DNA from 2 places in the Stenotrophomonas sp. P5_A9 genome. Region 1 is predicted to be linked to the other one. Evidence: predicted binding sites of a transcription regulator. Region 1 holds the regulator's gene; the other holds the start of a gene.
The links. The regulator HrcA, encoded in region 1, represses chaperone genes, less so after heat shock. The targets are predictions, from matches to a motif close to TTNGCACTCNNNNNNNNNGAGTGCNAA.

Region 1 (14,197 bases):
GTCGGCGTCGTTGTTGGCGAAGTACTCGCCCTCCCAACGGGTAACCACATCGTTCTCGAAGTAGACGGTGAAGTTCTTCACTTCGGTCTGGCCGAGGCGGTTCACGCGCTGGCTGGCGGTGTAATCCCAGCGCTGGGCGTGGAACGGGTCCGGGATCGAGGGGGTGCCGAGCAGCGCGGTGACCTGCTGCTTGCTCTGGCCCGCCTGCAGCTGACCGACGGCCTGCTCCCGGATCAGGTTGCCCTGATAGATGGGTTGCTTATAGATGATGCCGCAGCCCGTGGTGGACAGGGCAACGGCGGCGACCAGCAGGAGTTTGCGCATCGGAAAGGGCGTTTGGGGAAATCCAGTCGATGATACACTCACGACGCGTCGCCGCGACCCAATCCGAGGCAGCTGGCGCTAAATCGCCAATGAACGGAGAACTATGGAAACCCACGACCTGCGCAAAGTCGGCCTGAAGGTGACCCATCCGCGGATGCGGATCCTGGCGTTGCTCGAACAGCGCAATGCCCAGAACCACCAGCACCACATGACCGCCGAAGACATCTACCGCCAGCTCCTGGAGCACGGCGACGAGATCGGGCTGGCCACGGTGTATCGCGTGCTGACCCAGTTCGAGGCCGCCGGCCTGGTGCTGAAGCACAACTTCGAAGGCGGGCAGGCCGTCTATGAACTTGATCGCGGCGGCCACCACGACCATATGGTCGACGTGGACACCGGCAAGATCATCGAGTTCGAAAGCCACGAGATCGAAGAACTTCAGCGCAAGATCGCCACCGAACACGGCTACGAGCTGGAAGAGCACTCGCTCGTCCTGTACGTACGCAAGAAGCGTCGGTAATGGCCCGGCGGCCGGTCGTCAGGCCGCCGCCGACCCGCACCGCGCTTCACCGGACCCCGGGCCCTGGCCCGGGGTTTTTGCGTTTCAGCGCGCGGTGGCGGTGACGGGTGCAACGTCCGGGAGCAGAGCGTCCAAGTCCACCGCGTCGGCCATTGCCCGGTTGCCGGCATCGCCCGGGTGCAGGTGATCGCCGGAATCGAAGGCAGGTGCCAGCCGCTCGGGATGGCAGGGATCGCGCAGGGCCGCGTCAAGATCGATCACCGCATCGAACGGGCCGTCGTTGCGTAGCCAGGCGTTGAGCTGGTGGCGCAGGGCGTCCTTGTCCGGCTGGTAGTAGTCGTCCAGCGGGGTGCCGGGGAGGGCACCGGCGAACGGCGGCAGGGTGGCGCCGAGGATGCGTACGCCGCGGGCATGTGCGCGCTCGACCAGGTGCCGGTAGCCGGCCTGCAGCTCGGCCAGCGTCGGCGCCACCTGTCCGCGGGCGAAGGCGGTGCCGGGCCAGGCGATGTCGTTGATGCCGATCAGCGCGATCACGCTGGCCACGCCGGACGGGTCGAGCGCGTCGCGCTGGACGCGGGAGACGGCCGCGTCACCCATGCCATCGCGCAACAGCCGGCCGCCGGAGATGCCGGCATTGACGACGGCCACGCCGCGTGGCGCCAGCCGCGCCGCCAGGTGATCGGTCCAGCGCTGGTCGCGGTCCAGGCTGGCGGTGGCGCCATCGGTGATCGAGTCGCCGATCACCACCACGCTGCGTGCGGTGGCGCCGGCCTGGACCTCGATGCCGGTCAGGAACAGGCGCGCGGTGGTGGTCGAGGTGGGCGCCAGCACCGGCGCGCGGGTCTGGTCGCCGGAGCCGATCAGCGCGGTTTGCCGGCCATCCCAATGGAAGGTGCGCAGGCGCAGCCGATCCGGGATGTACACGCTGACCTGTACGGCCTGCAGGGCGCTGGTGACCAGCCCAAGCGGGTCACTCAGGCGCTCCTGGCCGGGGGCGATGACCACCTCGGCCTGGCCATCGAAGGCGAGGGCCATCGGCACCTGTCCGGGCGCGGCGGCAACGCTCGCGGCGCTGATCCGGACCGGCTGGTCGCCGTAGGCATTGCTCAGGCGCACCCGTAGCTGATTCCCGCCGAGGCTCAGGCGCGCGGTCTGGCGGACGGTCTGTGCGTCCAACTGCGCGGGAATGCCTGTGGGGAACAGAAAATCCGCGCCCCACACGGGCTGCGGGCTGGCCTGCCAGCTGGCCACCCAGCGGGCGGGAGGCGCTGCGGCTACGGTGGTGGTGGCAGTAAGCAGGGCCGTGGCGGCAAGGCGGGTGAGTGCATTCATCGGGCGATCCGTCGGGTGGGGACGGCCATGGTGATCCGCGCCGCATCTGTGAACTAGACTGCGTGCGGACAATCATCTGTGAACTGGATTCATCCCATGGCAGGCACCGATATCAACCGTTCCGGCGAACTGGAAGTGTTCGTCCGGGTCATCGAAACCGGCGGTTTCTCGGCGGCGGCGCGCTCGCTGGAGCTGAGCCCGTCGGCGGTCAGCAAGCTGGTGTCGCGGCTGGAGCAGCGGCTGGGCGCGCGCCTGCTGCAACGCTCGACCCGCCAGTTGCAGCTCACGCCGGAGGGCTGCACCTTCTACGAGCGGGGGCTGCGGGTGCTGGCCGACCTGGACGAGGCCGAGCGCTGCGCCAGTGCCCATGCCGAGCCGCGCGGGCGACTGCGGGTGAATGCCAATGTGCCGTTCGGGCACCACTTCCTGCTGCCGCTGTTGCCGGACTTCCTCGCCCGGCATCCGCAGGTGGGCGTGGATCTGGTGCTGACCGACGAGGTGATCGATCTGCTGGAGCAGCGCACCGACGTGGCCGTGCGCGCCGGGCCGCTGAAGAATTCCCGCCTGGTGGCGCGGCTGCTGGGGGCGACGCCGATGGTGATCGTGGCGGCACCGGCGTATGCCCTCCGCCACGGCCTGCCGGCGACGGCCGATGCACTGCTGGCGCACAACCGGCTCGATATCGGCCACCCGCGCGCGCAGTCCGGATGGCCGCTGATGGTGGACGGGCAGCGGCGGGTGGTAGCCACCCAGGGCAGTGCACGGGCCAGCGACGGCGAGGCGTTGCGGCGGCTGGTGCTGGGCGGGGTGGGGATGGCGCGGCTGGCGGCGTTCCAGGTTCAGGACGACATCGCCGCCGGGCGGCTCCTACCGGTGTTGGAGCACGCCAACCCGGGCGATCTGGAAGAGGTGCACGCGGTGTTCCAAGGGCAGGGCGGTTACCTGCCGCTGCGGGTGCGCGCGTTGCTGGATTTCCTGGTGGAACGGGTGGATCTGTCCCGCCCGTTGGGGTAATGGCCGCGGGGCGCGGCAACGCAAGGCGCCAGCCAGCGTCCGACGAGACCCGCGGTGCGTCGGGTGTATCCGGACCCGGCCGGCGGCCTGCGCATTACGCGAGGTATGTTGGGGGGCGTGCGGAACCGGCCAGCGGCGGGTACCGACCGTGGGTCGGTACCTGCCCTCAAACCTGCAGCAGCTTGCGGGCGGCCGCGCGGGCTTCCTTGCTGACTTCCACCCCGCCCAGCATCCGGGCAAGTTCTTCCTCGCGGGCCTTGGGGTCCAGCTTCTCCACCGCGCTCTGGGTCATGCCGTCCACCGGCGCCTTGCTGACCCGGTAATGCGCGTGGCCTTTGGACGCGACCTGCGGCAAGTGGGTGACGCACAACACCTGGCGCTTCTCGCCGAGGGCGCGCAGCTTGTGCCCGACGATGTCGGCCACCGCGCCGCCGATGCCCGAATCGACTTCGTCGAAGACCATGGTCGGCACCGCGTCCAGGCCCAGCGCGGCCACCTCGATGGCCAGCGAAATACGTGACAGTTCACCGCCGGAGGCGACCTTGCGCAGGGCGCGCGGCGGCTGCCCTGCATTGGCGGCGACCAGGAACTCGACCCGCTCGGCGCCGTTCGGGTCCGGCTTGACCACGGTCTGCGGCTCGAGGTCGATCAGGAACTGCCCGCCGCCCATGCCCAGCTCGCCGATCAGGGTGGTGGTGGTGTCCGACAGCGCCTTGGCGGCCTCGCGGCGGCTCTTGCTCAGCACCTCGGCCACGGTCTGCCACTGGCCGGCGGCGCGATCGATCTCGCCGGCCAGCGCCTGCAGCCGGGTGTCGGCGCCGCGCAGCTGCTCGACCTCTGCTTCCATCGCGTCGCGGTGCTCGCCCAGCGCTTCCATCGGCACCCGGTGCTTGCGCGCCAGGTCGTGCAGGCGACCAAGCCGGCGCTCGATGTCCTCGAACTGTTCCGGGTCGGCGTCCAGGTCGTCGTGGACGCGGTCCAGCAGCGCCAGTGCCTCGTCCAGCTGGATGGCGGCGCTGTCGAGCAGGGCATCGACCTCGCCCAGGCGCGGATCGTGTTCGGCCACCCGCGCCAGCTCGTGGCGGGTCTGCTGCAGCAGCTGCAGCGCGGAGGTGTCTTCATCGCCGTTCAGGCGCGCCACGGCCACGTCGCAGGCGGCGATCAGCGCGCTGGCGTGGGCCTGGCGGCGGTGGCTGCTGCCCAGCTGGGCGATCGAGGCCGGTTCCAGATCCTCGCGCTGCAGCTCGCCCAACTGGTGTTCCAGGTAGCCGATGCGGTCGCTGACATCGCCCTGGCGCGACAGCGATTCGGCCTCGTCCACCAGCGCCTGCCAGCGTGCGGCGGCCTGGCGGACCTGGCCGCGCTCGGTCTCGTTGCGCGCGAACGCGTCCAGCAGGGCCAGCTGCGAGGGCCGCGCGAGCAGCGCCTGCTGTTCGTGCTGGCCATGGATTTCCACCAGCGTGGACGCCAGCTCGGTCAGCTGGGTGAGGGTGACCGGGCGCCCGTTGATCCAGGCGCGCGAGCCGCCGTCGGCACGGATGATCCGGCGCAGCTGGCACTGGTCCTCGTCGTCCAGTTCATTCTCGCGCAGCCAGCGCCGCGCCGGGGCGTCTTCGCCGGGGGCGAATTCGGCCGACAGTTCCGCGCGGGCGGCGCCGTGGCGGACCACGCCGCTGTCGGCGCGCAGGCCGGACAGGAAGCCCAGCGCGTCGACCATCAGCGACTTGCCCGCGCCGGTCTCGCCGGAAACCACGGTCATGCCCGGCCCGAATTCGAGTTCGGTAGCGCGGACGACGGCAAAATCCTTGATCGATAGATGTTTGAGCATGGTTGTCTGTTCTCGAGCCGCGCAACGCTAGCATGGGTGAGGGGCGGCTCCAATGCGCGGATATCAATCGTGATGTACCGATGGCTTGCCAACGGGCCCCATCGCCATTATCTAGTGTTGCGTCTCACAGGCTGATTCCATGCACCCCTCCGCCACCCATCTCGCTCCCCGCGCCCGCCATCTGCTGCGGACGCTGATCGCGCGCCATATCCAGGACGGCGAGCCGGTGGGGTCGCAGACGCTGGCGCGACTGGCCGGGCTGGATGTCAGCCCGGCGACCATCCGCAACATCCTCGGCGACCTGGAAGACCTGGGCCTGCTCAGTTCGCCGCATACCTCGGCCGGCCGGGTGCCCACCGCGCACGGCTACCGGGTGTTCGTGGACAGCCTGGTCAAGATGCAGCCGCCGGGCGAGGGCGAACTGAGCCGGCTGCGCAGCGAGCTGGCCACCGGCACCGGCACCCAGGCGCTGCTCGGCAGTGCGTCGGAGCTGCTGTCGGCGATGAGCCACTTTGTCGGGGTGGTCAGCGCCCCGCGCCGCGAGCAGTTCGCCTTCCGCCACATCGATTTCGTGGCACTCGATGCCGGCCGCGTGCTGGCGATCCTGGTATTTGCCGACAACGAAGTGCAGAACCGGGTGATCGAGCCGCGCCGTGCCTTCGGTCCAGGCGAGCTGGAGCAGGTCGCCAACTACCTCAATGCCAACTGCGCGGGCCGGCCGCTGGCCGAGATCCGTGCGCGGCTGCTGCTGGAGCTGCGCGATGCGCAGTCGGAAATGGAGCAGCTGCTGGCGCACAGCATCGAACTGGCCGAGCAGGCGATGGTGCCGCCGGCCGATGACATGGTGCTGGCCGGGGCGACCCGCTTGATGGGGGTGCAGGACCTGTCCGACCTGGAGCGTCTGCGCGAGCTGTTCGATGTGTTTGCCAGCAAGCGCGAGATCCTGCAGCTGCTCGAGCGCACCATCCAGGCCCCGGGCGTGCGCATCTTCATCGGCGAAGAGACCGGGGTGATGCCGCTGGAGGGGGTCTCGCTGGTCACCGCGCCGTACTCGGCCGGCGGCCAGGTACTGGGCGTGCTCGGGGTGATCGGCCCGAAGCGGATGGCGTATGACCGCATGATTCCGCTGGTGGAGGCTACCGCGCAGGTGCTGGGCGCCGCGCTGGGCGACCCGGCGGGCGGCGGATTGTCCCGCGATCGCGCATAAACCTGGCATTGGACTCTTGAATCCGCACCCCGCGCCCACATAGGGGTGGGTGGAGGCGGAGAGTCACCGCCAAGGATCCGGAAATGAACCAAGATCAGCCCGATATCGCATCCCAGAATCCCGCCGGTGAGCCGGCTGCCGAGCCGTCCCTGCAGCAGCAGCTGGACAGCCTGCACAACGAGGTCGCCCTGCTGCGTGCCGAGTCGCTGCGCGAACGCGCCGACCTGGACAACCAGCGCAAGCGCGTGGCCCGCGACGTGGAACAGGCGCGCCGCTTCGCCAATGAAAAGCTGCTGGGCGAGCTGCTGCCGGTCTTCGACAGCCTCGACGCCGGCCTGAGTGCCGCCGGTGCCGAGCCCAGCCCGCTGCGCGAAGGCCTGGAGCTGACCTACAAGCAGCTGCTCAAGGTTGCCGCCGACAACGGCCTGACCCTGCTCGACCCGACCGGCCAGGCCTTCAACCCGGACCACCACCAGGCGATCAGCCAGGTCGACGCGCCCGGCGCGGCGCCCGGCAGCGTGGTGCAGGTGTTCCAGAAGGGTTACCTGCTCAACGATCGCCTGCTGCGCCCGGCGCTGGTCGTGGTCGCCCGCGATTGACCCGGCTTGCGCGACGCTGAATGCGTTGCGCTTCCACCGGACACAGTGTTTGGTGGGTGGCTTGAATGTAGTCCAGCCGTCCCCCACATCCCATTCATAACCCGGCAGCAGCCGGATGTTCCCAGAACTTTCAGGAGTCTCCCTCATGGGCAAGATCATTGGTATCGACCTCGGCACCACCAACTCGTGTGTGGCGATCATGGACGGCGGCAAGGCCCGCGTCATCGAAAATGCCGAAGGCGACCGCACCACGCCTTCCATCGTCGCCTACACCAAGGACGGCGAAGTACTGGTGGGTGCCTCGGCCAAGCGCCAGGCCGTCACCAACCCGAAGAACACCTTCTACGCCGTCAAGCGCCTGATCGGCCGCAAGTTCACCGACGCTGAAGTCCAGAAGGACATCGCGCACGTGCCCTACGGCATCCTGGCCCACGACAACGGCGACGCCTGGGTGCAGACCAGCGACGCCAAGAAGATGGCGCCGCAGGAAATCTCCGCCCGCGTGCTGGAGAAGATGAAGAAGACCGCCGAAGCCTTCCTGGGTGAGACCGTCACCGAGGCGGTGATCACCGTGCCGGCCTACTTCAACGACAGCCAGCGCCAGGCCACCAAGGACGCCGGCCGCATCGCCGGCCTGGACGTCAAGCGCATCATCAACGAGCCGACCGCGGCCGCGCTGGCCTATGGCCTGGACAAGGGCGACAACAAGGATCGCAAGATCGTGGTGTACGACCTGGGCGGCGGCACCTTCGACGTGTCGGTGATCGAGATCGCCAACGTCGACGGTGAGAAGCAGTTCGAAGTGCTGGCCACCAACGGCGACACCTTCCTGGGCGGCGAAGACTTCGACAACCGCGTCATCGAGTACCTCGTCGACGAGTTCAACAAGGACCAGGGCATCGACCTGCGCAAGGACCCGTTGGCCCTGCAGCGCCTGAAGGATGCGGCCGAGCGCGCCAAGATCGAGCTGTCCAGCGCCCAGCAGACCGAAGTGAACCTGCCGTACGTCACCGCCGACGCCTCCGGTCCGAAGCACCTGAACATCAAGCTGACCCGCGCCAAGCTGGAAGCGCTGGTGGAAGAGCTGATCAAGAAGTCGATCGAGCCGTGCCGCGTGGCGTTGAACGACGCCGGCCTGCGCTCGAGCGACATCAGCGAAGTGATCCTGGTCGGTGGCCAGACACGCATGCCGAAGGTGCAGCAGGCGGTGACCGAGTTCTTCGGCAAGGAACCGCGCAAGGACGTCAACCCGGACGAAGCCGTGGCACTGGGTGCGGCGATCCAGGGCGGCGTGCTGGGCGGCGACGTCAAGGACGTGCTGCTGCTGGACGTGACCCCGCTGTCGCTGGGTATCGAAACCATGGGCGGCGTGTTCACCAAGATCATCGAGAAGAACACCACCATCCCGACCAAGGCCTCGCAGGTGTTCTCCACCGCCGAGGACAACCAGTCGGCCGTGACCGTGCACGTGCTGCAGGGTGAGCGCGAGCAGGCCCGCTTCAACAAGTCGCTGGCCAAGTTCGACCTGTCCGGCATCGAGCCGTCCCCGCGTGGCATGCCGCAGGTGGAAGTGTCCTTCGACATCGACGCCAACGGCATCCTGCACGTGTCGGCCAAGGACAAGAAGACCAACAAGGAACAGAAGGTCGAAATCAAGGCCGGTTCGGGTCTGTCCGAGGACGAGATCGCGCGCATGGTCGCCGATGCCGAAGCCAACCGCGAAGAAGACAAGAAGTTCCATGAGCTGGTCCAGGCCCGCAACCAGGCCGACGCGCTGATCCATGGTACCCGTACCGCGATCACCGAGCACGGCAGCAAGGTCGGTGGCGATGTGATCGGCAAGGTCGAGTCGGCCCTGGCCGACCTGGAAACGGCGATGAAGGGCGACGACAAGGCGCAGATCGAAGCCAAGTCGAAGGTTCTTGAAGAAGCCGGCCAGGCATTGTTCGCCGCCTCGGCCGCGGCCGAGCAGGGCGGTGCGGCGCCGGGCGCGGATGCCGGTGCCAACGCCGGCGCGCACGACGATGTGGTCGACGCCGAGTTCACCGAAGTGAAGGACGACAAGAAGTCCTGATCCGGACAGGATGCGGGACGTTGCGCAGGCAACGTCCCGTGCTTGTTTCCCCTTAGGTCCTGGCAGCCGCCTGCGGTTTGTCGGGGCGCCCCGGCGAAAGAGCGGACCTGGTTCCGCTCTTCCGCTTTGACGAATCCCGACCACCGGAACCCGATTCAACCCTATGAGCAAGCGTGACTATTACGAAGTGCTGGGCGTTTCCCGCACCGCGACCGAAGAAGAACTGAAGAAGTCCTATCGCCGTTGCGCGATGAAGTTCCACCCGGACCGCAACCCGGGCGACAGCGCGGCCGAAGCCTCCTTCAAGGAGTGCAAGGAAGCCTACGAAACCCTGTCCGACAGCAACAAGCGCCGCATGTACGACGCCCACGGCCATGCTGCATTCGAGCACGGCATGGGCGGCGGTGGCGGTGGTCCCGGCGGCCCGGACATGGGCGATATCTTCGGTGACATCTTCGGCAACATCTTCGGCGGTGCCGGTGGTGGTGGCCAGCGCCAGGCCCGTCGCGGCGCCGATGTCGGCTATGTGATGGAGCTGGACCTGGAAGAAGCGGTGATGGGCGTGGAACGCCGCATCGAGATCCCGACGTTGGCCGAATGCGACGACTGCAACGGCAGTGGCTCCGAAGACGGCAAGGTCGATACCTGCAGCGTGTGCCATGGCCACGGCCAGGTGCGCATCCAGCGCGGCATCTTTGCGATGCAGCAGGCGTGCCACAACTGCAACGGGCGCGGCAAGATCATCCAGACCCCGTGCAAGACCTGCCACGGCAATGGCCGTGTGGAGGAAGACAAGGTGTTGTCGGTGAAGGTGCCCGCGGGCGTCGACAGCGGCGACCGCATCCGCTTGTCCGGCGAAGGCGAGGCTGGTCCGGCCGGTACGCCGCCGGGCGATCTGTACGTGGAAGTGCGGGTGCGCGAGCACGCGATCTTCCAGCGCGACGGCGACGATCTGCATTGCGAAGTGCCGATCCGCATCTCGCAGGCTGCGTTGGGCGACACCGTGCGCGTGGCCACCCTGGGCGGGTACGCGGAAATCCGCATCCCGGCCGAAACCCAGACCGGCAAGCTGTTCCGCCTGCGCGGCAAGGGCGTGCGCTCGGTGCGCAGTCGCAGCGAAGGCGATCTGTACTGCCGCGTGGTGGTGGAAACCCCGGTCAACCTGACCCCTGAGCAGCGCAAGCTGCTGGAGCAGTTCGAAACCACCTTCACCGGCGAAGAAGCGCGCAAGCACTCGCCGAAGTCGGCGACGTTCATCGACGGCGTGAAGGGTTTCTGGGATCGGATGACCTCGTAAGCGACCGGCGATTCAACGGATGTGACGAAGGCCCGCTGGTGACAGCGGGCCTTTTTTGTCCGTCGCCGGGTAGAGCCACCCCGTGGGTGGCTGCTCTTCGTTTCGGCACCGCGCGCAGCCACCCATGGGGTGGCTCTACCTGGGTGGACAAGCAGCCACTCAGGGGGTGGCTATACACTGGGCGGACACGCAGCCGCCCGTGGGGTGGCTCTACCCCCGGGTGGAGAAGCAGCCATCCATGGTGCGGCTTTCCCGGAGTCTCCGCCGGTCGGGGCGGCAGGCGTAAAATGTCGGGATGAACGAATCCCTCGAAAGCCATCTGGTCCATGGACGCCGCCAGCGCCCGGACGGTCCGTCGCCGGTCGACGTCATCTCGGTGCAGTCGCAGCTGGTGTATGGCTACGCCGGCAACAGCGCTGCCGTGCCGCCGTTGCGCGCGCTGGGCGTGCGTGTCGCCGAAATTCCGACCACGCTGCTGAGCAATGCGCCGTTCTACGCGACCACGCGGGGCCGCGTGCTGCCCTCGGACTGGTTCGCCGACCTGCTGCTGGGCGCCGGTGAGCGCGGGTTGCCGCAGCGGGCGCGGATGCTGATCTCCGGCTATTTCGGCAGCGTCGGCAACGGCGCGGCCTTTGCCGACTGGCTCGACGCGGTGCTGCCGTCTTCACCGCAGCTGCGTTACTGCCTGGACCCGGTGATCGGCGATACCCACACCGGGCCTTACGTCGAGCCGGGCCTGGAAAAGGTCTTCGCCGAACGCCTGCTGCCGCATGCCTGGCTGGTGACCCCCAACGCCTTCGAACTCGGTCGCCTGACCGGCATGCCGAGCCTGGCCCAGGACGAGGCCATCGCCGCTGCGCAGACGCTGCTTGCGCGCGGGCCGGAATGGGTACTCGCCCACAGCGTCGGCGGTGACCCGGGCCAACTGGTCACGCTGGCGGTCAGCCGTGAGGCGATCTGGCGCTGGTCCTCGCCGCACCTGCCGGTGGACGTGGCCGGTACGGGCGATGTGCTGATGTCGCTGCTGGTAGCGTTCCTGCTGCGCGGTGAAGCGTTCGAGCAGGCGATCTCGCGCGCCATCGCCGGCGTGCACGTGGCCCTGGAGACCACCCTGGCCAATGGCCATGAAGAGTTCGACGTGCTGGCCGCCGCGCCGGCCGCGCTGGCCCTGCCGCAGCGCTTCGTGCCCGAGCGCTTGGCGTGAGGGCAGCACCGGTTGTCGGCATCGTCGGCAGCGCCGGCGCGTACGGGCGTTGGCTCCGTGGGTTCCTCGAGCGGCGCATGGGCCTGGAGGTGATCGGCCATGATCCGGCCGATCCGCACTCGGACGATCCGGAGGTGCTGCTGCAGCGGGCCGATGTACTGGTTTTCTCCGCGCCCATCCGCCACACGCCCGCGCTGATCGCCGACTACGTGGCGCGTTCGGCCGGGCGCGAGTCCGGGCGCCTGTGGCTGGATGTGACCTCGGTAAAGAGCGATCCGGTCGCGGCGATGCTGGCCTCGCAGGCCGAGGTGGTGGGGCTGCATCCGATGACCGCACCGCCCAAGGCACCGACGCTGAAGGGGCGGGTGATGGTGGTCTGCGAAGCGCGGTTGTCGCGCTGGCAGCCCTGGGTGCAACAGTTGTGCGACGCGCTGGAAGCCGAGTGCGTGCGCGCCACGCCCGCGCACCACGACCAGGTAATGGCGCTGGTGCAGGCGATGGTGCACGCCACCCACCTGGCCCAGGCCGGAGTGCTGCGCGAGTACGCGCCCCTGCTGGGAGCGTTGCCGGCGCTGATGCCGTACCGCTCGGCGTCGTTCGAACTGGACACCGCGATCATCGCGCGCATCCTGTCGTTGAACCCGGCCATCTACGAAGACATCCAGTTCGGCAACCCGCACGTGGGCCCGATGCTGGACCGCCTGCTGGGCCAGCTGCAGCAACTGCGCGACCAGGTGGGGCAGGGCGATGACGCTGCACGCGCGGCCTTCCGCCAGCACCTGCTGCTGGACAACCGTGACAGCCAGGGCGAGGCCGTATTGGCCGAAGGCAACTACACCTTCGAACGCGTCGGCTACCTGCTTGCCGACCTGACCGAACGCAATGCGATCAGCGTGCACCTGCCCGAGGACCGCCCCGGCTCGCTCCGCGAACTGCTGCATGTGTTCGAACGGCATGCGGTGAGCCTGGCGTCGATCCATTCCTCGCGTACGCCGGGCGGTGAAGTGCATTTCCGTGTCGGCTTCGTGGCCGGCAGCGATGCAGCGGCGCTGCAACGCGCGGCGCAGGAAATCGATGCGTCCGGGATCGGCCGGGTGTTGTCGCGCTGACGTGCTGCGACGCCGCATTCATCCACAGGGGGTGTGGATGAGTTGCGCACAAACATGTGGATAACCGCGCGCATCCCTTGCGGTCACAGGCTGTCAAGAAGACTGGCCAGAAAATGACCAGCCTTTCGGAAACTATTTTTCTTGACAGCGAGCGCAGTACGTCCGGCACTCAGGTGGTGAGGATCAACTCGCCGCCGCGGGTGCGGAACTGACGGCCATCACGGACCAGATGGCGGCCGTCGGCCAGCTCATAGCGTGCGCTGTTTTCGGCCGGCGCGGTGTTGCCGGGCTGCTCATCCTTGAACTCGACGATGACGTAGCTCTCGCCGGCGGCGTCGGTGGCGGGGAACTGTCGAAACGACATGAAGCACCTCCTGCGGTGGCACGGATCGATGACCAGCGCACCATGCAACGTGCCGCGTTAGCGGTGCGTCATCAGTCGATGAACTGCAGCCTGGCCAGTTCGGCGTACATCCCACCTTCGGCCAGCAGCTCGGCGTGGGTGCCTTGGGCGACGATGCGGCCGTGGTCCATCACCACGATGCGGTCGGCCTTGAGCACGGTCGCCAGGCGATGCGCGATCACCAGCGTGGTGCGCCCGGCCATCAGCCGTTCCAGCGCCTGCTGTACCGCGCGCTCGCTCTGCGCATCCAGCGCGCTGGTGGCTTCGTCGAGCAGCAGGATGGGCGCGTCCTTGAGCAGTGCACGGGCGATCGCGATGCGCTGCTGCTGGCCACCGGACAGGCGTGCGCCACGCTCACCCAGTTCGCTCAGGTAGCCATCGGGCAGTGCCTGCAGGAACTCATCGGCTTCGGCGGCTTCGGCGGCGCGCTGCACCTCCTCATCGGTGGCCTCCAGGCGCCCGTAGCGGATGTTCTCCAGCGCGGTGCTGGCAAACAGCGTGGGCTGTTGCGGCACCAGCGCCAGCTGCGCGCGCAACTGCGCCGGATCGACCCGGCGCACGTCCACGCCATCGACCCGGATGCTGCCCGAGGCGGGATCGTGGAAGCGCAACAGCATCGACAGCACCGTGCTCTTGCCCGCACCGGACGGACCGACCAGGGCCACGGTCTCGCCGGGGCGCACATGCAGGTTGAAATGCTCCAGCGCGGCGGTGTCCGGGCGCTGCGGGTAGTGGAAGACCACGTCGTCGAAGCGGATCTCGCCGCGCAACGGCGTGGGCAGGGGCAGCGGATCGGCCGGGGTGGCGATTTCGATGTCTTCCTGCAGCAGCTCGGCGATCCGGCCCATGCCGCCGGAGGCGCGCTGCAATTCGTTCCAGACTTCGGCCAGGGCACCGACCGAGCCGCCGCCGATCAGTGCGTAGAGCACGAACTGGCCGAGCGTACCGGCGGTCATGTTGCCGTCGATGACATCGTGCGCGCCCAGCCACAGCACGCCGACGATCGCACCGAACACCAGCACGATCGCGGTGGCCGTGACGATCGACTGCGCCCCGATGCGGCGTCGTGCGGCACGGATCGATTCGGCCAGTGCCGCATTGAAGCGGCCCCGTTCGTACGGCTCGCGCGCATGCGCCTGCACGGTACGCACCGCGCCGAGGGTTTCGGCAGCAAGACTGTTCGCGTCGGCGACGCGGTCCTGGCTGGCGCGCGAGATGTTGCGCAGCCGGCGTGCGCCGATGATGATCGGCAGCACCGCCAGCGGGATGCCGACCAGCGACCACGC
Region 2 (17,963 bases), on a different contig from region 1:
ACTGCGGCATCGTCATGCGCGCAGTCCAACGGCACCGGCAACGCGATCAACGTGCAGGTCAACGTGGCCGTGGGGGACAGCGTGGTGCTGCTGGTCAATGCCACCGCACCGACCGCCACGCCGGCCACGGTGCCGGCCAACAGCGTGGCGCTGGTGCTGCCGCCAGGCACGACCGATCCGACCCCGGGCGACAACACCGCCACCACGCCGGCGGTGCCGGTGCAGCCCAACGCGCTGGTGGCCAACAACGATACCTTCGCCACGCCCATCTCCTCGACCACCGGCGGCAACACGCCGACGGTGCTGGCCAACGACACGCTCAACGGCGCGCCGGTGAACGGTGCCAACCTGATCATCTCGCTGCAGAATGCGCCGGCCGGCTTCACCATCAACGGCGCCGGTGTGATTGCGGTACCCGCGGGGGCGACGGCGGGCGCGACCAGCCTGACCTACCAGATCTGCGAGAACGCCTCGCCGTCCAACTGCGCCACCGCCATCGCCAGTGTCGTCATCGGTCCCACGGCGGCGAACGACAGCTTCAACGCCACCGGTGGCGCGCCGTCGTTGAGCGGCACCGTGGCCGGCAACGACAACGCACCGGCCGGTGCGCAGTTCAGCGTGACCGGTACGCCGCCGGCCGGGCTCACCCTCAACAGCGACGGCAGCTTCGCCTATGCACCTGCCGGCGGCATCGCCGCGGCAACCTCCTTCCAGTACCAGGTCTGCCTGCCGGCACCGAACGGTGGCGTGTGCGCGACGGCGACCGCGTCGATCGTGGTCAATGCCAATGCGCTGGTCGCGGTCGATGACACCTTCGCCACGCCGATCCCGCCCGGCGCCGGTGGCATCACCCCGAGCGTGCTCGGCAACGACACCTTCAATGGCGGTGCGGTGCCCACCGCGCAGGTCACGCTGAGCCTGGTCGGTGCGCCGGCCGGTGTTGCGATCAACCCCAACGGCACGATCCAGGTGCCGGCCACGGCGGCCGCCGGTCCTCTGGCGCTGACCTACCGCTTCTGCGAGATCGCGCTGCCGGCCAACTGCGCCACCGCCGCCGCCACTCTGGTCATCAGCCCCGATGCGGTGAACGACACGGTCACCACGCCGGGCGGCGGTCAGCCGGCGACTGGCAGCCTGGCCGGCAACGACACCATCGCCAGCGGTTCCACCTACACGCTCGGCATCGCACCGACGCGCGGCACGGCCGTGGTCAATGCCGATGGTACCTTCACCTACACCCCCACCAACGCCAACACCGGGCCGGACAGCTTCACCTACCAGGTGTGTCTGCCGGCACCGAACAACAGCGTGTGCGATACCGCCACGGTCAGCGTCAACGTGCAGGGCAACGTGATCGTCGCGGTGAACGACACCTTCGCCACGCCGCTGCAGCCCGGTGCGACCAGCCCGGCCAGTCTGCTGGCCAATGACACCCTCAACGGTGCGGCGGTGGTGCCGGGCACGGTCAGCCTGGTGCTCACCGGTGCGCCGGCCGGCTACACCGTCAACGCCGCTGGACAGGTCGTGATTCCGGGCGGCGCGGCGGCCGGCGAGGTGACCTTCAGTTACCAGCTCTGCGAACAGGCCACGCCGGGCAACTGCGCCACGGCCAATGTGCAGTTGGTGATCGCCCCCGATGCGGTCGATGACACGTTCGCTGCCACGGCGGGCATCGCGTTGACCGGCACCGTGGCCGGCAATGACAACGTGCCTGCCGGTGCGCAGTTCAGCCTGCTGGCCGGGGCCGCGCATGGCAGCGTGGGCGTCAACGCCGATGGCAGCTTCAGCTATACCGCGCAGTCGGCCTACACCGGGCCGGACAGCTTCCGTTACCAGGTGTGCCTGCCGGCACCGGATGCGTCGGTCTGCGACGCCGCGTCGGTGACGATCAACGTCAGCCCCGGCGCGATCGTCGCCGGCAACGATGACTTCAGCAGCGCGCCGCTGACCGGTGCAGGTGGGCTGACCGCCAGCGTGCTGGCCAACGACACCCTCAACGGCGTCGCCATCCTGCCGGCGCAGGCCACGCTGTCGTTGATCAATGCACCGCCGGCCGGTTACACGCTCGAACCCAACGGCCAGTTGCAGGTGCCCGCCGGTGCGCCGGCCGGCCCCGTCGGCCTGACCTACCAGCTGTGCCAGGCCGGCACCGGCAACTGCACCACCGCGACCATCGCCGTGGTGATCGCCCCCGATGCGGTGGCCGATGCATTCACCACGCAAGTGGGTACAGCGCTCAACGGCACTGTGGCGGTCAATGACAACATCGCTGCCGGTACCACCTTCGCCACCACCGGCGCAGTGCCGCCGGGCCTGGTGTTCAACACCGATGGCAGCTTCACCTATACGCCGCCAGCGCAGTACACCGGTACCACCACGTTCCTCTATCAGGCGTGCCTGGCCGCGCCGCTGGCGGGTGTCTGCGATAGCGCCACGGTCACCCTCAACGTCAACGCCGGCACCCTGGTGGCCAACGATGACGATTTCCGCGCGGCGATCATCAACCCGGCCAGCGGCGGCACCACCAACAGCGTGCTGGGCAACGACACCCTCAATGGCGCGATTCCGCCTGCGCCTGCCGATGTGATCCTGTCCCTCATCGGTGCGCCGGCGGGGTATGTGCTCAACAGCAACGGCACGATTTCGGTACCCGGCGGTGCGGCGGCCGGCGCGGTCGATTTCTCCTATCAGTTGTGCGAAGCCGCGCTGCCCGGCAACTGCACTACGGCGGCGGTGCGCCTGCTGCTGGCGCCGGTTGCGGTCAACGACACCTTCAGTACGCCGGTGGGTGTTGCACTGACCGGCAGCGTGGCCGGCAACGACAACGTGCCTGCCAATGCCACCTTCAGCCTCAGCGGCACCGCCCCGGCCGGGCTGGTGTTCAATCCCACCGGTGGCTTCACCTACACGCCGCCGGCGGGCATCCAGGGCGCGGTCACCTTCGCCTACCAGGCCTGCCTGCCGGCGCCTGACACCAGCGTGTGCGCCGGGGCCACGGTCACCGTCAACGTCAACGCCGGCACCCTGGTCGCCAACGACGATGACGTCCGCGCCACGCCGATCAATCCCGCCACGGGCGGCAGCACCGCATCGGTCCTCAACAACGACAGCCTCAACGGCACCGTGCCGCCGGCCTCGGCCGACGTCCTGCTGAGCCTGGTAGGCGCGCCATCGGGCTACACCCTGGCGGCCGATGGCACATTGACCATCGCCAGCGGCGTGCCGGCCGGTGCGGTCACGCTGACCTATCAGCTGTGCGAGGCTGCGTTGCCGACCAATTGCGATTCGGCGCAGATGCGCCTGGTGGTCTCCCCGTCGGCAGCCGCCGACGTGTTCTCCACGCCGGCCGGGCAGTTGCTGGCCGGCAATGTCGGCAGCAACGACAATGCGCCGGCCGGTGCGGTCTTCAGTGTCACCGGTGCCGTTCCGGCGGGCCTGCAGTTCGGCCCGGATGGCACGTTCCTGTACACCCCACCGGCTGGCGTTACCGGGCCGGTCGGTTTCACCTACCAGGTGTGTCTGCCTGCGCCGGACAACGCCCAGTGCAGCACGGCCAGCGCCACCATCAACGTCAACGCCGGCACCCTGGTGGCACGGGACGATGATTTCACCGCCACCCCGCTCACGCCCGGCAATAGCAGCGGCACCAGCGTGCTGCTCAACGACACCCTCGATGGCGTCACCCCGCCAGCGGCCAGCAGCGTGATCCTGAGTCTGGTCGGTGCGCCGGCGGGCTACGCGCTGGATGCCAACGGCCTGCTGCAGGTGCCTGCCGGTGCGGTCGGCGGCGCCACCGTGTTGGCCTACCAGGTCTGCCAGAGCGTGCTGCCGAGCAACTGCGCCAGCGCGACCATCCGCCTGGTCGTGACCCCGTCGGCGAGCAACGACACCTATTCCACCGCGGCCGGGCAGGCGCTCAACGGCAACGTGGGCGACAACGACAACGTGCCCGCCGGCGCACTGTTCACCGTGACCAGCGCCGCGCCGCCCGGGCTGACCTTCAGCGCGTCGGGCAGCTTCAGCTATGTGCCGCCGGTCGGCACCACCGGCGCGGTGGGCTTCGATTACCAGGTCTGCCTGCCGGCACCGAATGCGGCGCTGTGCGCGACCGCGCGCGCCACCCTCAACGTCACCGCCGGCACGCTCGCGGCGATCAACGATGACTTCAGCAGTACCCCGATCAATCCGGTCAGCGGTGGCAGCACCCCCTCGGTGCTGGCCAACGATTCGCTCAACGGCACCATCCCGCCGGCGGCGGCCGATGTGCTGCTGACCCTGCAGGGCGCGCCGGCCGGGCTGGGCATCACCCCCGAAGGCGCGGTGACAGTGGCGGCCGGTACCGCGGCCGGGGTGAAGAACCTGATCTACCAGCTGTGCGAAGCAGCGGCACCGGCCAACTGCACCACCGCCACGATCCGCCTGCTGGTGGCGCCCTCGGCAGTGGACGACGCGCTGTCTACGCCGGCCGGGCAGGTGCTCAACAGCTCGGTGGCCACCAACGACAACGCACCGGTCGGTGCGCGCTTCGAGGTGGTGGGCACCGTGCCGACCGGCCTGGTGCTGGCCACCGACGGCACGCTGACCTATACGCCGCCGGCCGGCTTCAGCGGCGCGGTGAGCTTCACCTATCAGGTCTGCCTGCCTGCGCCGGATGCGGGCGTCTGCGCCACCGCCACGGCCACGCTCAACGTCAACAGCGGCACGCTGGTGGCCGTCGACGACACCTTCCCCACGCCGATCGCGCCGGGCGCGCCTTCGCCGAGCGTCCTTGGCAACGACACCCTCAACGGCACCACGCCGCTGGCCACCGAGGTGGTGCTGTCGCTGGTCGGCGCGCCGACCGGCTTCAGCATCGCCGGCGATGGCACGGTGAGCGTGTCTGCCGGGACCGCCGCCGGTGCGACCACGCTCACCTACCAGATCTGCGAGGCGGCCGCGTCGACCAACTGCGATACCGCCAGCATCGCGCTGATCGTCGCCCCGGCACCGGTCAATGATGCCTTCGCCGTGCAGGCCGGGCAGACCGTCAGTGGCAGCGTCGCCGCCAACGACAACCTGCCGATCGGCGCGCTCTACACGGTGCAGGGCACGTTGCCGGCCGGGGTGACGCTCAATGGCGATGGCAGCTTCAGCTATACGCCGCCGGCCGGCACGACCAGCCCGGCCAGCTTCGACTATCGCGCCTGCCTGCCTGCACCGAACGCGGCGGTCTGCGGCACGGCGACGGTGACGTTGAACATCAACAACGGGACGCTGGTCGCCAACGACGACAGCTTCCTACCGATCGCACCCGGCAGCAGCACGCCCAGCGTGCTGGGCAACGACGCGCTCAACGGCGTGAGCCCGCCGGCGCCGGCGAATGTGTCGCTGTCGCTGGTCGGTGCGCCGACCGGCTTCACGATCAATCCCAACGGCACGGTAGCGGTGGCCGCCAGCGCGCCCACCGGTGCGATCACGCTGACCTACCAGCTCTGCGAAACGGCGGCGGCCAACAACTGCGACACCGCCAGCATCGCGCTGGTGGTGCGTCCGGCCCCGGTGGACGATGTGATTGCCGTGCAGGCCGGACAAGCCAATACCGGCACCGTGTCCGGCAACGACAACATGCCGGCCGGCTCGACCTGGAACGTGGTATCGCCGCCACAGGGGCTGGCCTTCAACAGCAACGGCAGCTTCACCTACACCCCGCCGGTCGGCACCATCGGCCCGGTCACCTTCACCTACCAGGCCTGCCTGCCGGCACCGGATACCACCGTGTGCGGCACAGCCACCGCAACGTTGAACATCGCCGTCACCGCCATCGTGGCCAATGACGATACGTTCGCTACGCCGATCTCCACCGGTTCGGCCACGCCCAGCGTGCTGGTCAACGATGCGCTCAATGGGGTGACCCCGCCGGCGGCGGCGAGCGTGCAGCTGCTGCTGGTCGGCGCACCGGCCGGCTTCGTGATCAACAACGATGGCACCGTGCAGGTGCCGGCCGGGGTCATCGCCGGTGCCACCACGCTGACCTATCAGCTGTGCGAGGCCGCCTCGCCGATCAACTGCGCCACGGCCACGATCCGGCTGGTGGTCACGCCCGCGCCGCAGAACGATGCGTTCGCCGTGCAGGCCGGCGGCACCCTCGCCAACGGCAGCGTAGCGGGCAATGACAGCATGCCCGCCGGCTCGACCTGGGCGGTGCAGGGCACCCCGCCAGCCGGGTTGCTGTTCAATCCCAATGGCACCTTCACCTATACCCCGCCGGTGAACACCACCGGGGCAGTCACCTTCACCTACCAGACCTGCCTGCCCGCACCCGACGCCGGTGTGTGTGGCATCGCGACGGCGACGTTGAACGTCAACCTGGGCACGCTGACCGCCGGCGATGACAGCTTCACCGGCATTGCAGCCGGTGGCACCACGCCGAGCGTACTGGGCAACGATGCGCTCAATGGCGTCAGCCCGCCGGCCCCGGCCAGCGTGCAGCTCACCCTGGTCGGTGCGCCGACCGGCTACGCCATCGCCGCCGATGGCACGATCAGCGTGCCGGCCGGCGTGACCGCAGGGGCGGCCACGCTCACCTATCAAATCTGCGAGACCGCCGCGTCGACCAACTGCGATACCGCCACGGTGGCGCTGGTGATCACCCCGACACCGCAGAACGATGCATATTCGGTGCAGGCCGGCGGCACGATCAGCAATGGCAACGTCGCGGCCAATGACGACATGCCTGCGGGGTCCAGCTGGGCCGTGCAGGGCACCGCCCCGGCGGGGCTGATCTTCAACGCCGATGGCACCTTCACCTACACCCCGGCGGTGGGCACGACCAGCCCGGTGAGCTTCACCTACCAGGCCTGCCTGCCGACCCCGAACGCGGCGCTGTGCGGCGTCGCCAGCGTCACCCTCAACATCAACGCCGGCACGCTGGCGGCGGTCGATGACACCCTCAGCGGCGTTGCCGCCGGGACCACCTCGGCAGCCAGCGTGCTGGCCAACGACACGCTCAACGGCACCCGTCCGCCGCTGCCGGGCGATGTGGTGCTCAGCCTGGTCGGCGCGCCGGCCGGCTTCGCCATCACCGCCACCGGCACCATCAGCGTGGCCACCGGCGTGGTCTCCGGGCCCACCGCGATCACCTACCAGATCTGCGAAGCCGCCGCGCCGACCAACTGCGATACCGCCACCGTCACCGTCATCGTGACCCCGACGCCGCAGAACGACGCCTTTACCGTGCAGGCCGGGCAGACGCTGAGCACCAGCGTGGCCGGCAACGACACCATGCCCGCCGGTGCGGTCTACACGTTGCAGGGCACGGCGCCCGCCGGCCTGTCCTTCACCGGCAGCGGTGCGTTCACCTATACCCCGCCGACCGGCACGCCAAGCCCGGTCAACTTCACTTACCAGGCCTGCCTGCCGGCACCGAACGCGGCGCTGTGCGGCACCGCCAGCGTGTCCATCAGCATTGGCACCGGCACGCTGCTGGCCGGCAACGACACGCTCAGCGGCGTCGCCCCCGGGACCGCCTCGGCGGCCAGCGTGCTCGCCAACGACAGCCTCAACGGCGTGTCGCCGCCGGCCGCCGGCAGCGTGCTGTTGAGCCTGGTCGGTGCACCGGGTGGCTTTGCGATCACACCCAACGGCACGATCAGTGTGTCCACCGGCGTCAGCGCCGGCCCCACCACGCTCACCTACCAGATCTGCGAAGCCGCCGCGCCGGGCAACTGCGCTACCGCCACGGTGACGGTGATCGTCAGCCCGACGCCACAGAACGACGCGTTCGCGGTGCAGGCCGGGCAGACGCTGAGCAACAGCGTGGCCAGCAACGACAGCATGCCGGCCGGGTCGAGCTGGGCCGTGCAGGGCATGCCCCCGGCGGGGCTGTCGTTCAATCCCGATGGCAGCTTCACCTATACGCCGCCCGTCGGCACTGCCAGCCCGGTCGCCTTCGTCTACCGCGCGTGCCTGCCGGCACCCGACAACAACGTGTGCGGCACCGCCACGGTCACGCTCAACATCAACAACGGCACCCTGAGTGCCGGGGATGACACGTTGGTGGGTGTACTGCCGGGTGCCACCACCGGCGCCAGCGTGCTGGCCAACGACAGCCTCAACGGCGTATCGCCGCCGGCCGCGGCCGACGTGCTGCTGACCCTGGTCGGTGCGCCGGGCGGCTTCACCCTCAACCCCGATGGCACCATCAGCGTGGGCGCAGGCGTCACCTCCGGCGCCACCACCGTGACCTACCAGATCTGCGAAGCCGCCGCGCCGAGCAACTGCGATACCGCCAGCGTCACCGTGGTGGTCACCCCGGCACCGCAGAACGACGCCTTCGCCGTGCAGGCCGGGCAGACCGTGTCCAACACCGTCGCAGCCAACGACAACACGCCGGCCGGCGCGGTCTTCACCCTGCAGGACAGCGCGCCGGCAGGACTGACCTTCAACAGCAACGGCACGTTCACCTATACGCCGGCCACCGGCGTGGTCGGTGCGGTCAGCGTCGCCTACCAGGTGTGCCTGCCGGCGCCGAATGCCAGCCTGTGCGGCCGCGCGATCCTCACCCTCAACATCAACAATGGCCTGCTGGTGGCCGGCGATGACACGCTCACCGGGGTCGCACCCGGCACCACGTCCGGTGCCAGCGTGCTGGCCAACGACAGCCTCAACGGCGTGTCCCCGCCCGCGCCGGCCGACGTGCTGCTCACGCTGGTCGGTGCACCGGCAGGTTTCAGCATCACCCCGGCCGGCACCCTCAGCGTGTCCAGCGGCGTCACCTCCGGCGCAACCCCGCTCACCTACCAGATCTGCGAAGCGGCCGCGCCCGCCAACTGCGATACCGCCAGCATCACCGTGGTCGTCAGCCCGGCGCCGCAGAACGATGCCTTCAACGTGCAGGTCGGGCAGACGCTGAGCAACAGCGTGGCCAGCAACGACAGCATGCCGGCCGGTGCGGTCTACACGGTGCAGGGCACGGCGCCGACCGGGCTGGCCTTCACCAGCAGCGGTGCGTTTACCTATACCCCGCCAGCCGGCACGCCCAGCCCGGTCGGCTTCACTTACCAGGCGTGCCTGCCCGCACCTTATGGGGCGGTGTGCGGCACCGCCACGGCGACCATCAACATCAACAACGGCACCCTGGTAGCCGGTGATGACGTGCTCACCGGCGTGGCAACCGGTTCGACCTCCAGCGTCAGCGTGCTCGCCAACGACCGCCTCAACGGGGTCAGCCCGCCGCTACCGGCCACCGTGCTGCTCAGCCTGGTCGGCGCGCCGTCCGGCTTCACCATCACTTCCGATGGCACCATCAACGTGGGCACCGGCGTCACCTCTGGCGCTACCACGCTCACCTACCAGATCTGCGAAGCCGCCGCGCCGGGCAACTGCGCTACGGCCACCGCCACCGTGGTGGTCACCCCGGCACCGCAGAACGACAGCTACACGATCCCCGCCGGCCAGCCGGGCACCGGCAACGTATCGCTCAACGACAACGTCCCGGCCGGTGCGCTCTACACGCTGACCAGCGGTGCGGTCGCCGGGCTGGTGTTCAACGCCGATGGCAGCTTCAGCTACACCCCACCGTCGGGCACCACCGGGCCGGTGAACTTCACCTATCGGGTCTGCCTGCCGGCGCCGTATGCCACCCAGTGCGGCGATGCCAGCGTCACCCTGACTCTGTCCGGCTCAGCCAACGTGGTGCTGGCGGTCAACGACGACTTCACCAGCACACCGGTGGACCCGGCGGTGGGCGGCACCATCGCCCGCTCGGTGCTGGACAACGACAGCTTCAACAACGTTTCCCCGCCGCCGGTGGGCAGCGTGGTCGCCAGCCTGACCGGCAGCACGCCGGGGTACACCATGAACAACCAGGGCCAGATCATGGTCGCCGCCGGCGTGCAGCCGGGCCAGGTGCAGTTGGCCTACCAGCTGTGCGAAAACGGCGTGCCCACCAACTGCACCACTGCCATTGCGACCGTGCGCGTGCAGGGCGCGGTCGGTGCACTGTTGGCGGTGGACGACAGCGGCGGCCCGGTCGGCCCTGCGGGTCAGACGCGCCTGTTGAACGTGTTCACCAACGATACGTTCAACACCGCACCGCTGGACCCGGCACAGGTCAGCTTCGCCCCGGTGGCCACCAACGCGCTGAGCGTCAGCGCCGACGGCTGGGTGGACGTCGCCGCCGGCCTGGCCGCTGGCAGCTACAGCACCTCCTACACGATCTGCCTGCTCAACCAGCCCACCGTGTGCGACACCGCGACCGTGAGCGTGACCGTCATCGCCGCCGCACCGGGCGTGGACGCCGAAGATGACCGCGTCCAGCTGCCCCAGGATGGCGTGATCGAGATTGACGTGCTGGGCAATGACCGGGTCAATGGCACCCCGATCGATCCGGATACCGTCACCGTGACCATCACCGCGCCGCCGCCGTACGGCACCGCCACGGTGATGCCGCGTGCGCGCATCCGCTTCGCCGCACTGGCCAATTTCTCCGGCGTGCAGGGCTTTGACTACCAGGTCTGCGATATTGCCGATCCGGCGATGTGCGCCTCGGCCACGGTGACCGTCACCGTTGATCCGAACGTGCTGACCCTGGTGGACGATGCGGTGACCGCGCAGACATCCGGGCCGGTGAAGATCGATGTAATGGCCAACGACAGCGCCCGCACCGCGGTGCTGGACCGGAGCTCACTGCAGGTGATCACCGCGCCGGCGCATGGCAGCGTGCAGTGCACCAATGGTCTGTGTATCTACACACCCGCCGCCAACTTCGCCGGTACCGACAGCTTCCGCTATCGGGTCTGCGACATGTCCATCCCCACCGCGCTGTGCGCCGAGGCCAACGTCGCGGTCACCGTGGCCGGCCAGCAGGCCGTGCTGCGCCTGACCAAGGTGGCGGCCAAGCGCAGCGCGCAGATCGGCGACCTTGTGCGCTACACCGTCACCATCGACAACGTCGGCGAGGTCGACGCCAACGGCGCCACGCTGCTGGATACGCTCCCGCCTGGCTTCGCTTTCGTCAGCGGCGGTTTCGCGGTGCAGGATGCCGACAACGATGCGCGCACCAGCGGCGTGCAGCCGCTGCGCATCGACGGCATCGACGTGCCGGTGGGCGAACGTGCCACCGTGGTGTACTACCTGCGCGTCGGCGCGGGCACCGGCACCGGCGTGCATACCAACCGCATCACCGCCATCGACGGCGAAAACCGCAGCATCGGCAACGTCGCCTCGGCCGAGGTGGATGTCACCACCGATCCGCTGCTGGATGAAAGCCTGATCGTCGGCAGCGTGTTCGATGACCGCAACGGCAATGGCATCCAGGATGCAGGCGAACGCGGCATTCCCGGCGTGCGCGTGGCGGCGGTGGAAGGCCTGCTGATGGAAACCGATGCGTTCGGTCGCTACCACCTGGTCGGCATCCTCGGCGGCCAGGCACGTGGGCGCAACTTCATCCTCAAGGTCGATCCGTCCACGCTGCCGGCCGGGGCGATGTTCACCACGCCCAACCCGCTGGTCCGCCGTATCACCCCCGGGCTGCCGGCGCGCTTCGACTTCGGCGTGCGCATGCCCGACGGCGTGCTGAGCACGGCGGCACCGTCCCAGACGGCAACGCCCCGACCGGCGCGGATCGAACTGGGCCAGGCGCTGTTCGCGCCGGGGAGTGCGCAGCTGGCGGCCGACCGTGCCCCGGTGCTGGACACCGCCGCTCAGGCGCTGGTCGCACGCGGTGGCGGCAGGCTGCTGCTCACCGCCGCACGCGGTGAGGAAGCACTGGCCGGCCAACGCGCCCATGCGCTGCAGGTTGCACTGGCCGCGCGCGTGCCGGCTGCGGTGGCGCACGCAACCCGCATCGAGGTGCTGGCCGCTGACGGCAGCGTGCTGCAGCAGCTGCGGCTGGACGATCCCCCCGAGCTCCCTGCCAACACCGATTCTGCCCGCAGGGAGGACCGCTGACCCATGGACATGACCCTGAGCCAGACACCGCTTCGCACCCTGTTGCTTCGTCATGCCGGCGCCGGTGTGGCGGCCGTGCTGCTGACCCTTGCGCCGGCGATGGCGCAAACGGCATCACCGCCTGCCAGCATCCAGTGCGACGCGGAGAGCTGCCGCAACGCCGACGGCCTGCTGCTGCGCATCGCCGACGACGCCGAAGCCCCGGTCCTGCCGTTGCCCGGTCGTCTCGCTCCGGCGCCAGCCGAGCCGGTGCCGCTGACGCCAGCGACCACGGCCGATGTGGCGGCACCGGGCGGCCAGTTCATGGCCGAGCTGCCCAACGGTGGCGTGGTGTGGGCCACCGAAGATCCCACCATGGTGCCGCCCAGCCTGAGCGTGCAGGCGGCAGCGACGGTACCGTTCGAGAACGGCCGGGTGATCCGCCCGCTGCGTTTCCACAGCTACAACAACTACGCCTCCTTCATCCAGAAACTGGAGGTCACCCTGTACCGCGGCACCGATACCGACCTGGTCACGCCGCTGGCGCGTATCACGCTGCCGTCGGACTATGTCGGCGATGCCGAATGGAACGGCGAGATGCCGGGCAACATCAAGCTGCGCACCGGTGATGAGCTGATCTACGTCGCGCGCGCCTACGGCGCTGGCGGGTCCTTCGATGAAACCCGCATCCAGCGCATCCAGCTGGTGACTCCGGCCGACTTCGACCGTGGCCTGCAGATCACCCGCGAGAACGTGCAGAAGACCCTGGGCCAGGCACTGGACGGCGACAGTGCGCAGGACCTGCAGCTGAGCAACAGCATCTACGGACAGAGCACGCTGCGCCTGCAGAACATTCCCATCCACGGCTCGCGCGTGCGCCTGTACGGCCGCAACCTCGAACCGAACAGCCGGGTGCGCATCAACGGCCAGGACTTCCCGGTCGACCTGGAGCAGAAGTTCGCCGCCGAGTTCCTTGAGCCCGTCGGTCAGCATCGCTACGACGTCAGCGTGGAATCGCGCGATGCGCCGTCGGCCCAGCGACAGCTGGACGTGGATGTCACCGGTCGCTATCTGTTCCTGGTCGCCATCGCCGATGTCACCGTCTCCAAAAACAGCGCCAGCGGCAACCTGCAGCCACTGGCCGCCGATGATCGCGACGACGACGGCTTCCTCAGCGAGGGGCGGCTGGCGTTCTACCTCAAGGGCAAGATGCGCGGCAAATACCTGGTGACCGCACAGGCCGATACCCAGGACCGCGAGCTCAAGTACCTGTTCCGCGATTTCACCCAGGCCGACGCGCAGGACGTGTTCCGCCGCCTCGACCCGGACCTGTATTACCCGGTGTACGGCGACGATTCCACCACCTACCGCGACGTGGACACGCAGGGGCGCCTGTACCTGCGCGTGGACTGGGACCAGAGCCAGGCGCTGTGGGGCAACTACGCCACCGGCATCACCGGCACCGAATATGGCCAGTACGTGCGCTCGCTGTACGGCGGTGCGTTGAACTGGCGCTCGCTGGCCGCCACCCCGCTGGGTGATGCGCGCTCGCAGCTGAAGCTGTTCGGCTCCGAGGCGCAGTCCGCGCCGGGCCACAGCGAGTTCCTCGGCACCGGCGGCAGCCTCTACTACCTGCGCCACACCGACGTGCTGCCCGGCTCGGAGCAGGTGGTGCTGGAAGTACGCGACCGTACCACCGGCCGCACCGAAACCCGCGCCAGCCTGCAGGAAGGCGTGGACTACGAAATCGACAACCTGCAGGGCCGCCTGATCCTGACCCGCCCGCTGGCCCAGCTCACCCGCGAGAATGTCCGCAGCATCACCCGCGACATGCCGCTGGATGGCTACGACCAGCTGCTGCTGGTGGATTACGAATACGTGCCGCTGGGCTTCAGCAGCGACGATGTCACCTACGGTGCGCGCGGGCGGCAGTGGATCGGCGACCACGTGGCGATCGGCGGCACCTGGATCGACGAGAACCGCAGCGGTGAGAACTACAGCCTCAAGGGCGCCGACCTGACCCTGCAGGCCGGGCGTGGCACCTACCTGAAGGTCGAGCAGACCCGCACCGACGCCACCGCCGCACCGGTGTTCTACTCGGACAACGGCGGCCTGAGCTTCATCCGCCGCAACCCGTACGAAGGTCGGCGCTCGGGCACGGCCAGCGCGGTGGAAGCGCGCGCCAACCTGCGCGAACTGGGCTGGACCGCCCGCGACTGGAGCGTGGGCGCGTGGTGGCGCGACGTGGATGCCGGCTTCTCGGTAGCCCGCCAGGACACCGGCCAGCCGATCCAGGAATACGGTGCGGAATTCCTGGGCTACCTCACCGACGATCTCAGCCTGTATGGCCGGCATACCCGCACCGAGCAGGGTGACCTTGCGCTGGAGCAGAGCCAGCTCACCGCCGAGTGGCGGCTGGGCAACGACGGCCAGCTCACCGGCGAACTGCGCCGCGTGCGCGAAGAGCAGGAACGGCAGGACGTGTCCGCGCTGCTCGCGGCGATCGGGTATCGGCAGCGCTTCGGCTCGTCATGGGAGCTGTACGGCACCGGCCAGGTGACCCTGGATGACGACGGCGGCGCGTACGAGAAGAACGACCTGCTCACCCTCGGCGCGCGTTATCTGTTTGGCGACCGCAGCAGCGTGGGGGCCGAAGTCAGTGGTGGCAGCCGTGGCCATGGCGCCAAGGTCGATGCCGAATACCGCATGGCCCCGGACCACAGCCTGTACGGCAGCTACAGCTACAGCACCGATCGCACCGGCACCGATCCGTTGTTCGATACTGGCCTGCAGAGCGGCTGGACGCTGGGCCAGCGCTGGCGGTTGAGCAACCAGGTCAACGTCTACAACGAAAGCCAGTACCTCAAGGATCGCCGCCAGGACAACGCCGGGCTGGTGCACACCTTCGGCATGGACTTCTATCCCGCGCAGGGCTGGAACCTGGGCTTCACCGTCATGGATGGCGAACTGGATTCGACCGTCGGCCGTATCGACCGCCGCGCCTACAGCGTCAGTGGCGGGCGTACCGATGCGGTGGCGCAGTGGAGCAGCAAGCTGGAGTACCGCCGCGACAGCGGTGCCGAGCAGCGCGAGCAGTGGGTGACCACCAACCGCCTGCTGTACAAGCTCAACGAAGACTGGCGTTTCGCGCTGCGGGCCAACTATGCCGACACCGACGACCGCATCAATCCGCTGGCCGATGCCAAGCTGGTGGAAACCAACGTGGGCTTCGCCTGGCGTCCGCACGACAGCACCGGCTGGGCGGGCTTCGGCAAGTTCACCTATCTCTACGACGTGGCCTCGCTGGGCCAGGAAGGCGGCAACCTGTATGACCAGCGTTCGCAGGTGCTGTCGCTGGAAGGCATCCGCCAGCTCGGCGCGCGCTGGGAACTGGCCGGCAAGCTGGCCTCGCGCTGGGGCGACTACCGCACCGGTCGCGGCGAGGGCGCCTGGCTGGACAGCCGCGCCGACTTCGCCGCCCTGCAGCTGCGCTATCGCCTGTTCGAGAAGTGGGAAGGGTTGGCCGAACACCGCTGGTTGAAGGTGCGCGACGGTGGCGTGCGCAAGGGCTGGCTGGTGGGGCTGGATCGACGGGTAGGGGAGAACTTCAAGGTCGGAGTGGGCTACAACTTCACCGAGTTCAGCGATGACATGACCGAGCTGCGGTATGACCAGAAGGGGTTCTTCTTGAATATGGCGGGGTATTACTAGGCGTCGGTGGGCTGTCGGTAGAGCCGGGCCATGCCCGGCTGGGCCGCCGACTCACCATGCCTCGGTCAATCACGTTGGCGTGGATCCCGGCCATGCCGGGCTGGGCTTCTGACCCACCTGGCGTTGGCTGGCTTGCCATGCATGTGGCTTCGGCATTGTCTGGCCTGCCACGCATCCATCTTCGGCATTGACTGGCCTGCCACGCATGGCGTGGCACTACCGGAGATGGCGGCTTCGGCGGTCGGTTTCGGTTTGCTGTCGGTAGAGCCGGGCCATGCCCGGCTGGGGCCACCGAACCACCATGCCTCGGTCAATCACGTTGGGGTGTGGATCGGGCCATGCCTGGCGCGCTTCTGACCCACCTGGCGTTGGCCGGCTTGCCATGCATGTGGCTTCGGCATTGTCTGGCCTGCCACGTATCCATCTTCGGCATTGCCTGGCCTGCCACGCATGGCGTGGCACTACCGGAGATGGCGGCTTCGGCGGTCGGCTTCGGTTTGCTGTCGGTAGAGCCGGGCCATGCCCGGCTGGGGCCACCGACCCATCGTCCCCGTTCGGCCACGTCGTGGGTAGAGCCGGGCCATGCCCGGCTGGGGCCACCGACCCATCGTCCCCGTTCGGCCACGTCGTGGGTAGAGCCGGGCCATGCCCGGCTGGGGCCACCGACCATGACTGCATCGCCTCGGGCCTTCGGAGGCGGCGTGCCTGAACATCGGGCAACCTTTTCCGGCTGAATGGGTGACGGCGGCGAGCCCGTTCAGCCAGAAAACACGCTCCATCGTCTCATTAAACAGATCAAACTATTGATTTAAAAGGATTGTTTTCCCAATCCACCCCCTCTCGCCACTGTCATCATTTCGCGGTACGTTAGACGAGTGATCAGTGCCAGCGTCCCATGAACAGAACGCTGGAACTTCTTTCCCCTTTAGCAGTCCAAATGCCGGACTGCTAAGATGAGTGCTATGAGCCAGAACACCTCTACTGCCCTTGTGGCAAACAATCTCCCGATTCCCAGTGCGCTCGGTTCGCTGGACGCCTACATCGGTGCCGTGCACCAGATCCCGGTGCTGTCGGTCGATGACGAGCAGGATCTGGCCCGTCGCTTCCGCGACGAGCTGGATCTGGACGCCGCGCGCGAACTGGTCCATTCCCACCTGCGCTTCGTGGTGCACGTGGCCCGTGGCTACAACGGCTACGGCCTTGCGCTGGGCGACCTCATCCAGGAAGGCAACATCGGCCTGATGAAGGCCGTGAAGCGTTTCGACCCGGACATGGGCGTGCGCCTGGTGTCGTTCGCGGTGCACTGGATCCGTGCGGAAATGCACGAGTTCATCCTCAAGAACTGGCGCATCGTCAAGGTCGCCACCACCAAGGCGCAGCGCAAGCTGTTCTTCAACCTGCGCAAGTCCAAGACCCGCCTGGGCTGGATGAACGCGGCCGAAGTGCGCGCGGTGGCCAAGGACCTGAACGTCTCCGAGCGCGAAGTGCTGGAAATGGAATCGCGCCTGTCCGGTCGCGATATCGGTTTCGACGCGCCCAGCGATGAAGACAACGAAAACGCGCCGCCGTCGCCGGCCGCCTACCTGGTGGCCGACGCGGAAGACCCGTCGATGGCCTACGAGCGCGCCGACAGCGAAGACAACAAGCTGCAGCTGCTGCGCGAAGGCATGGCCGAACTGGATGCGCGCTCGCGCGACATCATCCGCCGTCGCTGGCTGGACGCGGACAGCAAGGTGACGCTGCAGGAGCTGGCCGACGAGTACGGCGTGTCGGCCGAACGCATCCGCCAGGTTGAAGCGAACGCGCTGAAGAAGATGAAGGCGCTGTTTACCGCTTGAGCGAGTGAGTCGTTGACTAACGTTAAATAATTTCAGCAACGTGATAATACGTGTCACGTTCGCTGATGTGATTCACGATCCGATGCCAGTTCTATGGCATCGGATTTTTTTTGCTTAGCCGAATTCGAAGCAGCCTTCTAACGATAGAGAAACCCGACTGACTGCTCCGGCATTCCAATCGTCTTGGTACTCGTGGCCGCGTGACGGGAATGCCTTGCAGACCTGCTTGTTGCGAGCTACGCGCCTGTCATCTTTGTGATATGAAATCGGAGCCTCAGGCGGAGGCTCTTTCAGGGAATGGAAAGGATGGCAGGATTTAACAATGGCGGCGACGACTTCGTCTTTGCGAGCCATGGGAAAAATAAGGTTCTTCACCCAACTCCGGGGAAGGCCGCCCGGATCTTCAGGAAGAAGTACGCGTCGTCTCGGTATCCGTAGGCGACGCGCTTGATGACCTTGATCTTGTTATTGATGCCTTCCACCAGGTTCGTCCCGAGAGGCCACCGG

Region 2: a site for HrcA is predicted at 16,544-16,570, ahead of rpoH (RNA polymerase sigma factor RpoH). Genes of this name have one in related genera too.

Annotation. Positions count from the first base shown of each region.
Region 1 is NZ_JBFULC010000071.1:1,888-16,084, reverse strand. It holds gene AC1DR7_RS17600 (outer membrane protein assembly factor BamE) at 1-324, opposite strand, end outside; gene fur (ferric iron uptake transcriptional regulator) at 428-844, shown strand; gene AC1DR7_RS17590 (SGNH/GDSL hydrolase family protein) at 929-2,176, opposite strand; gene AC1DR7_RS17585 (LysR family transcriptional regulator) at 2,273-3,190, shown strand; gene recN (DNA repair protein RecN) at 3,357-5,018, opposite strand; gene hrcA (heat-inducible transcriptional repressor HrcA) at 5,158-6,225, shown strand; gene grpE (nucleotide exchange factor GrpE) at 6,309-6,824, shown strand; gene dnaK (molecular chaperone DnaK) at 6,970-8,898, shown strand; gene dnaJ (molecular chaperone DnaJ) at 9,062-10,195, shown strand; gene pdxY (pyridoxal kinase) at 10,491-11,399, shown strand; gene AC1DR7_RS17550 (prephenate dehydrogenase) at 11,396-12,508, shown strand; gene AC1DR7_RS17545 (hypothetical protein) at 12,678-12,872, opposite strand; gene AC1DR7_RS17540 (ABC transporter transmembrane domain-containing protein) at 12,944-14,197, opposite strand, start outside.
Region 2 is NZ_JBFULC010000026.1:95,206-113,168, forward strand. It holds gene AC1DR7_RS10400 (beta strand repeat-containing protein) at 1-11,928, shown strand, start outside; gene AC1DR7_RS10405 (TonB-dependent receptor) at 11,932-15,618, shown strand; gene rpoH (RNA polymerase sigma factor RpoH) at 16,581-17,456, shown strand; partial or broken gene AC1DR7_RS10415 (transposase) at 17,828-17,963, opposite strand, start outside.